Regions from separate parts of the Paenibacillus sp. JT22N7 genome, predicted to be linked through region 3. Evidence: riboswitches for the same ligand, from Rfam matches in the RefSeq annotation. Region 3 holds a riboswitch; each other region holds the start of a gene.
The links. Region 3 has a riboswitch for cyclic di-AMP ahead of AC50Y5_RS00815 (hypothetical protein). Riboswitches for the same ligand answer to the same signal wherever they lie in the genome.

Region 1: another riboswitch for cyclic di-AMP. It lies ahead of AC50Y5_RS31060 (resuscitation-promoting factor); the one in region 3 lies ahead of AC50Y5_RS00815 (hypothetical protein).
Region 2: another riboswitch for cyclic di-AMP. It lies ahead of AC50Y5_RS29365 (C40 family peptidase); the one in region 3 lies ahead of AC50Y5_RS00815 (hypothetical protein).

What each region holds. Positions count from the first base shown of each region.
Region 1 covers NZ_JBXENY010000017.1:10,223-13,429, reverse strand. The annotation lists gene AC50Y5_RS31060 (resuscitation-promoting factor) at 281-1,426, opposite strand; cyclic di-AMP (ydaO/yuaA leader) riboswitch at 1,672-1,879, opposite strand; gene AC50Y5_RS31055 (TatD family hydrolase) at 2,064-2,837, opposite strand; gene AC50Y5_RS31050 (HD domain-containing protein) at 2,954-3,207, opposite strand, start outside.
Region 2 covers NZ_JBXENY010000014.1:90,202-93,408, forward strand. The annotation lists gene AC50Y5_RS29355 (M1 family metallopeptidase) at 1-59, shown strand, start outside; gene AC50Y5_RS29360 (hypothetical protein) at 75-890, shown strand; cyclic di-AMP (ydaO/yuaA leader) riboswitch at 1,320-1,491, shown strand; gene AC50Y5_RS29365 (C40 family peptidase) at 1,493-1,963, shown strand; gene AC50Y5_RS29370 (cryptochrome/DNA photolyase family protein) at 2,105-2,308, shown strand; gene AC50Y5_RS29375 (FAD-binding domain-containing protein) at 2,251-3,141, shown strand; gene AC50Y5_RS29380 (GNAT family N-acetyltransferase) at 3,141-3,207, shown strand, end outside.
Region 3 covers NZ_JBXENY010000001.1:184,036-187,242, reverse strand. The annotation lists gene AC50Y5_RS00820 (arsenic transporter) at 1-814, shown strand, start outside; cyclic di-AMP (ydaO/yuaA leader) riboswitch at 1,029-1,194, shown strand; gene AC50Y5_RS00815 (hypothetical protein) at 1,199-1,618, shown strand; gene AC50Y5_RS00810 (beta-mannosidase) at 1,810-3,207, opposite strand, start outside.

The sequences.
Region 1 (3,207 bases), on a different contig from region 3:
TAAACGGCTGTCGCCGTCCTTTGGCGGCAAAGCTGCCGTTTCGCGGTGAAATATAAGCTGATTATAAATGTGAAACTTATCAATCTTATATTTCAGAAAAAATGGGCGATTGCTGCAACAACAACCCGCTCATTCACGTCTGTTTTATTATAACCCCAATTGGCCATTCAAGCGAATCTGACGCAAACAAAAAGAAGAGGCAAGGCCTCTTCCGCATCCTGTCATATTTAGCTTATGATTGCGATAAACTAGAGCACAATCCATAAAGAACTGCCACTAATTAGCTAAGCGATGGCTTGTTAGGACCAATCACATAAACGGTAAATCCTTTTTTCTTACCAAATTTATTAGCTTGCTTCTCACTGTCAAAATAAACATCGATCTTATTGCCCTTGATCGCACTTCCGGTATCTTCAGCACGGCGGAAACCAATGCCCTCGATATACACCCACCAACCGAGTGGAATGATATCCGGGTCAACGGCAATTGTCCGTCCTTCCGATACTTTAGCGCCAGAGGCCGTAATTCCGTAGTCCGGGTGCCCTTCGCTCTTGCCCGTTGATGCTAAGCCAGCTGAATAGGCCGTCAATGTGACGTTGCTGAGCACTTTTTTGGATGTGAGCGTTGTGCCGTCTACCGTTACATTGTTGCTGGTTGTCGCTGTCGACAGCACAGTAACTTTAGGCTCCGGCTTTTTCGTACCGACTGCAACGACCTGATTGACCGCAACCGTTTCGACTACCTTGTCTACCACTTTCTTGGAGACAAGTACGCCATCTTCAAACTGCTTCTCAATTTTGATCGTTACGACGCCTTCTTTGCCCGTCTGCACAACCTTCTCCTTGCCTACTTCCAGGTTCGGATCTTCCTTCTTCACAATGGTGAACGGTGTTGGGCTGGACGACTTGCCTAGCTTCGTATCGACGCGAATGACTGTTACGGTCATATCCGCGCTGACGCCCGAGCCAAGCGAAGGTAATACTTTATCATCATCTTCAACAGGAATATTTAATTTCTTTATCGCTGCCTGCACGGTTTTCTCTGTCGTGTACACCGTTGATGTTTTGCCATCAGCTTTTACAAGTAGCGGTACCGCATGCTTAATTTCAAAGCGGTCCCCATCCTTTACTGCCGTATTCAGAGGTACAGATACCTCGTCATGCGGGCCAATTGTAATAGCTTGTTCATCCAGTAGGCGTTGCAGGACCCATTGTTTCGTTGAAACAACGGTTTCTTGTCCATTCACTACTACGGATACGCTTTTGTCAGCCGATCCGTACAACAACACCAAAAACATGAAAGTCATAGCGATTGAGATCGTAGTACTCAAAAGAATCAAACGCAAGTTTTCACGCTTCCATCGCAATGCGAAAGACATGCTGGATGATCGTTTCCCATGGGTCTCACTTGATTGAATAATGCCCACTTCATCGGTCCTCCTTCATAGCCCCGCCGTCGAATTACGCATGATACCATTGACGCGACTATAGTATATTGGCGTGCTTCTAGCACGCTCCAGTATATTTCCTCTGCAACCTCCTAGATTTACCCTATGACGACGGTTTACCCAATATTCAAAAATAAAAAGAAAGCCCGTCGACAGAGGATCTGTTTCGTGGCTTCCCGGGAACGTCAAAATAGACTATTCAGGAATGGTGGATGCACGAGGTTGATCACTCTCTATAAACGCTTACGAGGTTAGCTGTCGGGTTCGGGCAAGAGAGCTGCCCTATCGTCGGAAGAATGCTCATGGCAATCCCCGCCAAATTCACCCCTAGAAGAAATTCAGGTGCGCGTGCAATGTGATCCGCAAATTCCTCACAGCATCGTGCATGGTTCCCCCGCTCTCCAAAGTTCGAAGATTAAGCGCAAACTGGAAATCCAATACAAAAATTTAAAGCTCTGAAATGAATCATACCTTCATCGGAGCCTAATTGTAAAGATCAGATAAAAACCGATTTAAGCGAAATTTTAGGATATTTACGGAAAAGAGAGTCTATTTCAGCATGAAAAATTAGTTTTATCGCCGTAAAGGTCACTTATTCTCGTTTTTATAGCCGTTTTTACACAATTCCGAAACATTTTTTACCGTTTTCGGTCGTTAAATTGGCGATTTCGGCCACCGATTTTCCTAATATTTCTGCTGCGGCTTCCGCAACGAGCGACACATAAGACGTCTCATTTCGTTTCCCTCGGAATGGATGAGGGGTCAAATATGGGGCATCCGTTTCGATCAAAATTCGGTCACTCGGAACCATCGCAAGCACCTCTTTTGGCACCCTTGCATTTTTGAATGTAAGCGGTCCCCCGAACGATATATAGAAGTTCATATCGAGGCATTTTTGAGCCGTTTCTGGACTGCCGGAAAAGCAATGCATAATGCCGCCAACCTCAGAAGCATTTTCCTCCTTCAGCAGCTTGACAATATCCTCATGGGCATCGCGATTATGAATAATAATTGGTTTTTTCAACTTCTTGGCTAAGCGAATTTGCTCGCGAAATACGCGATGCTGGACGTCTTTTGGGGACGTATCCCAATGGTAATCCAGTCCGATTTCGCCAATGGCTACCACTTTAGGATGAGAGCAAAGCTCTTCAATCCATCCCAGATCCTCCGGCAGCATATCGATGCTGTCAACGGGGTGCCAGCCAACTGCTGCATATATAAAATCATATTTTTCTGCCAGCGCAAGTGTTGTTGGAATCGTTTCCCGATTGAATCCAATATTAACCATTAAATCCACCCCTGCCGCACGCGCTCTTTCGATAACAGCTTCGCGGTCTTCGTCAAAATGCGGGGAGTCCAAATGGGTGTGTGTGTCGAATAAAGAAATCATAATTGAGCAAGCTCCTTCTATATTATAGTCTATGGTGAAACGGTCGAAAGCCGTCCTTTGGCGGCGCGTTTCAGTCCGAGAAATATAGAGAAAGTATGGCAAAATCATATACTTTCCTATATTTTAAATAACATTCGTACTTTATCGCTTAATTGATCAGCGGCAGCGCGCAGCTTCTCTTCCGGATAATACAAATGGGACTGGCCCTGATGAAGTCCAGTAATGGAACGAATGATGTCAGATTTCGTGGAAATTTCACTGACAGCCTCGTAGCTATCCATTAACAAAATCGGCGTCTTTTCTTCTTTTCCGCCTTTTTTCGTATCAGGCTGATACACATCATACGGTTGATCAAATGGAAAATCAATTT
Region 2 (3,207 bases), on a different contig from region 3:
GATGGAGCCTCGGCCTGACGAAGCTCATCGAAGGCTTGCTCGGATCCGTAGGCTGGTAGAGAGGAGGTTGAAAAATGAAGCAGCATATGAAGCAAGGCTGGCGGCTCGCTATCCGCCATTTCTATATCGTCATTCTGTTATTCCTTTACCAGCTATTATGGGGACTTTTCCTTTACCGTTTTGTTGATATGACTGTACTGCCGCTGCTGCGGCGCTTTCCGCTCCAGCATCCGTCTGACTCGGCCGTGTCGCTGTTCTTCAGCGAGGCCCAGTTTCAATTGACGAAGACGGATTTGATCAATCCTTATTTGTGGCTTCTGGGCGGCTTGTTCGCTGCCCGCATGCTGCTGACGCCGCTGTTCAATGCGGGGCTGCTCTACTCGCTGCATCATATGGGCGAAACAGGTGAAACACAGTTTCTTCAAGGCATTCGCAAAGCTTGGAAGCCCGTGACGCTGCTCTATTGGCTGCGCACGCTGCTTATTTTCGCACCCGGCTGGTTCCTGCTGCCTCGCGCCTTCAAGCTGCTTATGGAGGGCCATTCGCTGGGCGAGCTGCTGCAAGGCACGCTGCCGGGCTTTGGCGGCTGGCTGCTATGGAGCTTCCTCGTTCACCTGCTGCTGCTCGCTATGCAGTTCGGCGCCGCCTCCGGCACGGGCTCCTTGCGCTGGCTCAGCCATGCGCTCCGAAATCTTTTCCCTTATGCCGGCCTCTCTCTGCTGATGTGGCTGCTGGCTGTTGCCGCTTCGCTCGCTGTGTCTGGGCTTTCCTATGCTTGGGCAGGCATGCTGGCACTCATCATGCATCAAGCCTATCATCTGCCGCGCACCTTGTTAAAAGTATGGACGCTCGCTGCCCAATACGATTGCCTGCAATCAAAGCAGAGCTGAGACCCTTAGAAAAATGAGGGCAACCCCACCTAATTCTCATTTAGTATTCTCATTTTTCTAAAGCCCTTCTCATAAAAAAACCGATTGCGGCCAAAAGGCCGAAATCGGTTTTTTGCCGTTATCCTGCACCTGCAGGTAAAGCCTCCATTTACTTCCCAGCCTATATGGCGACCTAGCTCAAACTCTCTAAATCTTCATTTTACGCTATAATTCTTGCCTATTCACACGATTCATAGCATATTAGCTGCCTATTTCTCATATAAACTGACAAAATGTTTTTTTGCCCAAGAACGGCGATAGATCGAACATTTATTAGGCAAGAAACTTGTTTTAACGCAAAATTGAGCCAAAAGGTTACATGAGAATTATTAGAAATTCATTCATATAGAAGGAAATCACATGAAAAAAACGAATTATTAGCGCAGAGCAAAATTAAACCAGCCTAATTTTTTATACCGCAAAGGTATAGAAATACGGGGGAACCACTTTGGGTGAATTGATTTCGATGCTTGGACGGCTTGATTCAAGTGTCTTGGAAATCATAGGGAACCTTCACAACCGAACCCCACAGCTAACCTCGTCGGCACCGGAAGGAGTTTCAAATTTTGAAGAAGGTTACTGCACTACTCGTTGGTCTTGTATTAATGCTTGCTTTCCAAGCAGGCAGCGTGTTCGCGAGTTCGAAGATGGATGGTGTTATCGCTGATCTGATCGGCACACCGTACCAAAGCGGCGGAACGACTACGAAAGGCTTCGACTGCTCCGGTTTTACGAAGTATGTTTTCGACAAAATGGGCATCGATCTTTCCCGTACTTCCCAAGCCCAATCGAACGATGGCAGTGAAGTGAAGAAGAGTGACCTGATCGCTGGCGATCTCGTATTCTTCAACACGAGCGGCAAAGGCATCTCCCACGTTGGTATTTACGTAGGCGATGGAAAGTTTGCACATGCTTCCTCGAGCAGAGGCGTTATTATTAGCAAACTTAGCGAGTCTTATTATGCTGATCGTTACGTATCAGCTACACGCGTTATGAGCCAAGACGCTTACGACAAGTACGCAAGCGAGCAATAGAGCCAGGCCACGCTTTTTTCGCTTACATAACGAAAAGCTGCTGTCTCAATCAGCAAAGCCGCAGTTGTTTGTCTTCGGACAAATAGCTTGCGGCTTTGCTGTTTTCTGGCAACGCCTTATGCAAGGGCACGCGACCACGCTATGCAGCAGGTTGTACGCGCAGCGGGACGCCGCTGGATGACGCTCGACGATGCGCCGCTGGCCGATTTGGAGGAGCTCCATACGTTTTCTCGGCGCAGTGAGCCTTACAAGGTATTTACGCCGTTTTACCGCATATGGCATCCTTTATGCAGAGCCACTATTCCCCTGCGGGCGAGACAACACTGCAGCAGCTTAATACGCTGAAAAATATAGATGCCAGCATGGCAGAGCGCTTCAGTCTTCCGCGGGAGCATCTGGCTGCGGCAGCCTTTCGGCAGATAGATGACTCAGCCGGGCGCGGCCAATCCCACGCGAGCCATGCAGCCGAGGTGTTGGAGCAATTTCTAAATCAACGCCTGTCTGGCTATGAAGGCGGCCGCGACCAGTTTGCGGACGACCATACGAGCCATTTGGCGCGTTATTTGAATACGGGAGCGCTGTCAGCACGGCAAGCCTACGAAGCGGCGCAGCAGCAGTTTGGAGCCGAGGCGTGGATTAGACAGCTGGCATGGCGGGATTTTTTTCTATATCAAGGAAAATACAATGAGGACTTCTACCGATATGAGCAGAAGCTTGATTTATCTGCGCTAAGCGATCAGCATTTCGAGGCATGGAGCGAAGGAAAAACGGGCATTCCTGTTATTGACGCCGCTATGAAGCAGCTAAATGAAACGGGGGAAATGCCGAATCGGCTGCGGATGGTTACCGCCATGTTTTTGACGAAAAATCTGTTATGCCCATTTACGCTGGGCGAGCAGTATTTCCGCCGCCAGCTGGCCGATTATGATCATACACTGAACCGAGGCGGCTGGCTTTGGAGCTCGTCGCTCGGCTACGACGCCGCGCCATATTTTCGCATTATGAATCCGGCCACGCAGTCCGCAACACATGATCCGAGCGGCACTTACATTAGACGCTGGCTGCCGGAGCTTGCCCATCTGCCTGATAAGCAAATCCACCTACCGCAGCCGCATGCCATCGTTGATTTGAAAGCTTCACGCGCCCGCGCGATTGAGATTTATAAGGAGATTGTATAATGATGACAAAAGCAAATGCTGCTCCTGCTGGCGCCCAGCCGCCATTTGGCTGGAAGATTGCCGCTA
Region 3 (3,207 bases):
GATGTTTATCCCCGCTACACTAGGTCTGCTGCTGCTCACCTTGCTGCTGTTCCTCTACTTTTACCATCAGCTTCCCCGGGAAGTACCCCATACGATTTCAATCGTCCCTATTCACTCTGGCTACCATCCTTTACTCACTCCTGCCGGAAGCAAGCCTGCACAGCCCAAATACAGCAGCCGCTTTATGAAATCGATTCTGCTTTTCGTCTTCTCCGTTCGGCTCAGCTTATTTGCTGCATCCTATTTGCACATCCCCGTTGAGTGGGTCGCTGTTTTCGGCTCCTTGCTGCTCCTTTGTTGGCGCTGGATTTACCTGAAAATGCCACCGAACGACATTTTGCGTAAAATCCCCTGGCATATACTCATATTCGCCTTCGCCATGTATATCATTATTTATGGCCTGCACAACATTGGCCTGACGCAAGGACTCGTTCAGGTGTTCGAGCCGCTCGTTACTGGCAGCCTGATGAATGCAAGCATTTTAATCGGAGGGCTCGTCTCCGCCATGTCTACACTCGTCAACAATCATCCCGCACTCATGATCGGCACGATCACGCTTACTGAAATGAACCTCGACCCGCTTACCCTCAAAATCGCCTACCTCGCCAGCGTCATTGGGAGCGATATTGGCTCACTCATTTTACCGATAGGCACGCTAGCCTCACTCATTTGGATGAATCTTGTGCAGAAATCCAAAGTAAAAATCAGTTGGATGGATTATGTCAAAGTAACGCTTGTCATCATTCCGCCTGTGCTGCTGTTTACCCTCACTCTTCTTGCTCTATGGGTTGGCTGGATTTTCCCAATGCACTAGCTCACAACAACGTATACATGAGCGGTCAGTCTACAAATAGGTGTTTTCTGATAAATCCGCAGCTATTTCTATGGCAAACGGGCGCTGCCACCAAATGACGGCAGCGCCCGTTTGCCTATAAGGCAGCAGTACTATTTATTTTATTTACTACTAAAAGGTTTACAATTGAGGAATAACGGTTTAATATATATCCCTAGCCGAATTCTAGCACTCTAATATTAAATCGCTTAATTTTTCAATTGAAAAAGCGGGGGAACCAACAACGTGGTTGAAGCGAAAGCTTGAATCGCAAGGGGTGAATCCGGTGCATCGCGCACTGGTAGGGCAGCTCACTGGCCCGAATCCGACAGCTAACTCCGTAAGCGAACGTGAGGAGAGATGAATATGATTGTCCTTCATGCGCCGGACGCTCCGCCTAAGGCGAAGCACGCAATGAAGCTTACGGTCAAACGCATTGAGCTGTTTGTCATTCCAGCACTCAATGTAGACGCCGCCGGAAACCGTGCCTGCTTGCGGGTAACGACGGACAAAGGCATTGGCTTTGGCGAAACATTTGTCGACGAGATGGAGCGCCCTAACGATTGGGGCCTGTGGTGCAGCGCGCTGAGCAGCTTTATCGGCACCTTGTCTATTACAGGACGATCGCTTCGGAGCGAGCAAGCCGATCATCACAGTGTGTACAACCTATTCGATCATGCGATTCATCATCTCAAAAGCTGGACCGCAGACATTGAACCGGACGACAACGCTTCTGAGGAACCTATTTTACTTAGCCGCTCCTTATTCTACCTTTCAATTTTTTAGCCTATTTTGGGTCACCATAATGCAAAGGAACCTTCCCCGCCATGTTTCAGCTGGCAGGAAAGGTTCCTTTTTTTCTATCGGCTGCTTGTCCTTTCAAAGTGAAACGGCTTTCGCCGTCCTCTGGCGGCGCGGCGCGTTTCAGTCCGAGAAATATAGAGAAAGGATGGGAAAATCATATACTTTCCTATATTTTAAATAAAATCGGTCATCGAATGGACATTCAGCTCGCCCGGCGACGCAGCGCTGAAAGCCTGATCTCCTTGCGGATTTCGCGCGTAAAACGTAATCGTACGCGGTTCGTTCGGCAGCAGATCGAAATAGTTGTCGCTGAAAACACCTTCGATCGACGCAGAAAGTCGAACCTGCTTGGCCAGCGTATCCGTCTCCAGCACATAAGCGGTGCCGCCGCTGCCTTGAACCTCGCTGATCTTTATGGCCGGAGCCGCAAGCTCAAGCTCATTCATCGGCCTGAAATAATGCTCCTTTTCCTCCACGAGCAGTCCACCCTGCTTTAGCTTCGCCACAAGAACGACTTCACCTGGCTGAATGCCTTCGGAAAGCAGCGCTTCCAGCTCTAAGGAGCAGGCGATATGGCCGTTGTTTGGCTGAAGCGATACCGGAACGGCAAACTGCTTCAGCACCTCGCCCGTGAATGAACGCAGCTCAAGCGCAAGCTCGCCGATGAAAGGTTCATTTTGATCTGACAATACATAACAATCGACGCGGCCGCTGCTCGCGCAGTCAAACGACAGCATGATGTCGCGGAAGCTGCGTGCCGCATAATATTGCAGCGCCTTCCAGCGCCCGTAATAGTCCATTCCCGCCCATGAGGCGACAGGCCAGCAATCGTTCATTTGCCAATACAGGGACCCCATGCAAAATGGCTTTTTCCGCCGATGGGCTTCAATCGCTGTCTTCATCGCTTCCGCCTGCAAAACCTGGCTCAAATAAAGAAATGCCGGGAAATCCTTCGGCTGGCGCAAATACATATCCATATATTCCTTGATCAACTGGTTGCCGCGCGCGTTTTTCTGATGCGCCAGCATTACCTCCGATTCAATGGCCATGTCCGCTTCTTCCGCATACTGCTGCACCGTTTGCAGCTCAGGAAACGATTGGAAGCCGTATTCGCTCATGAATCGGCCGACGTGGACGTTGTATTTTTCAAAAGGCTCTACGTTATGCCAGACGCCCCAATAGTGAATATCGCCGCTCTTCGACAAGTTGAAAGCATGCTGCTCACCGTCTCCCGTCAGCCCCCGCATCGGTGAAGAAGGCCAATACGCAATACCATTGCCAAGCCCCGCGACCGCCTGCGGCAATATCCGGTGGAAAATCGCCTCATAATCAGCCCACAGCTGCTCGCGCTGCTCAGGCGTATAGTCGCGCTTCCAGCCCCAGCCCATATTTTCATCATAATGCGACCAGGCCGTATCGATTTCATTGTTGCCGCACCATATGGCGATACATGGGTGATTGCGCAGACGCCGAACGTTTTCCTCCGCCTCCAGACGCACATTTTCCAGAAAAGCCTCATCTCCGGGATACATGCTGCAAGCGAACATGAAGTCCTGCCAAACGAGCAATCC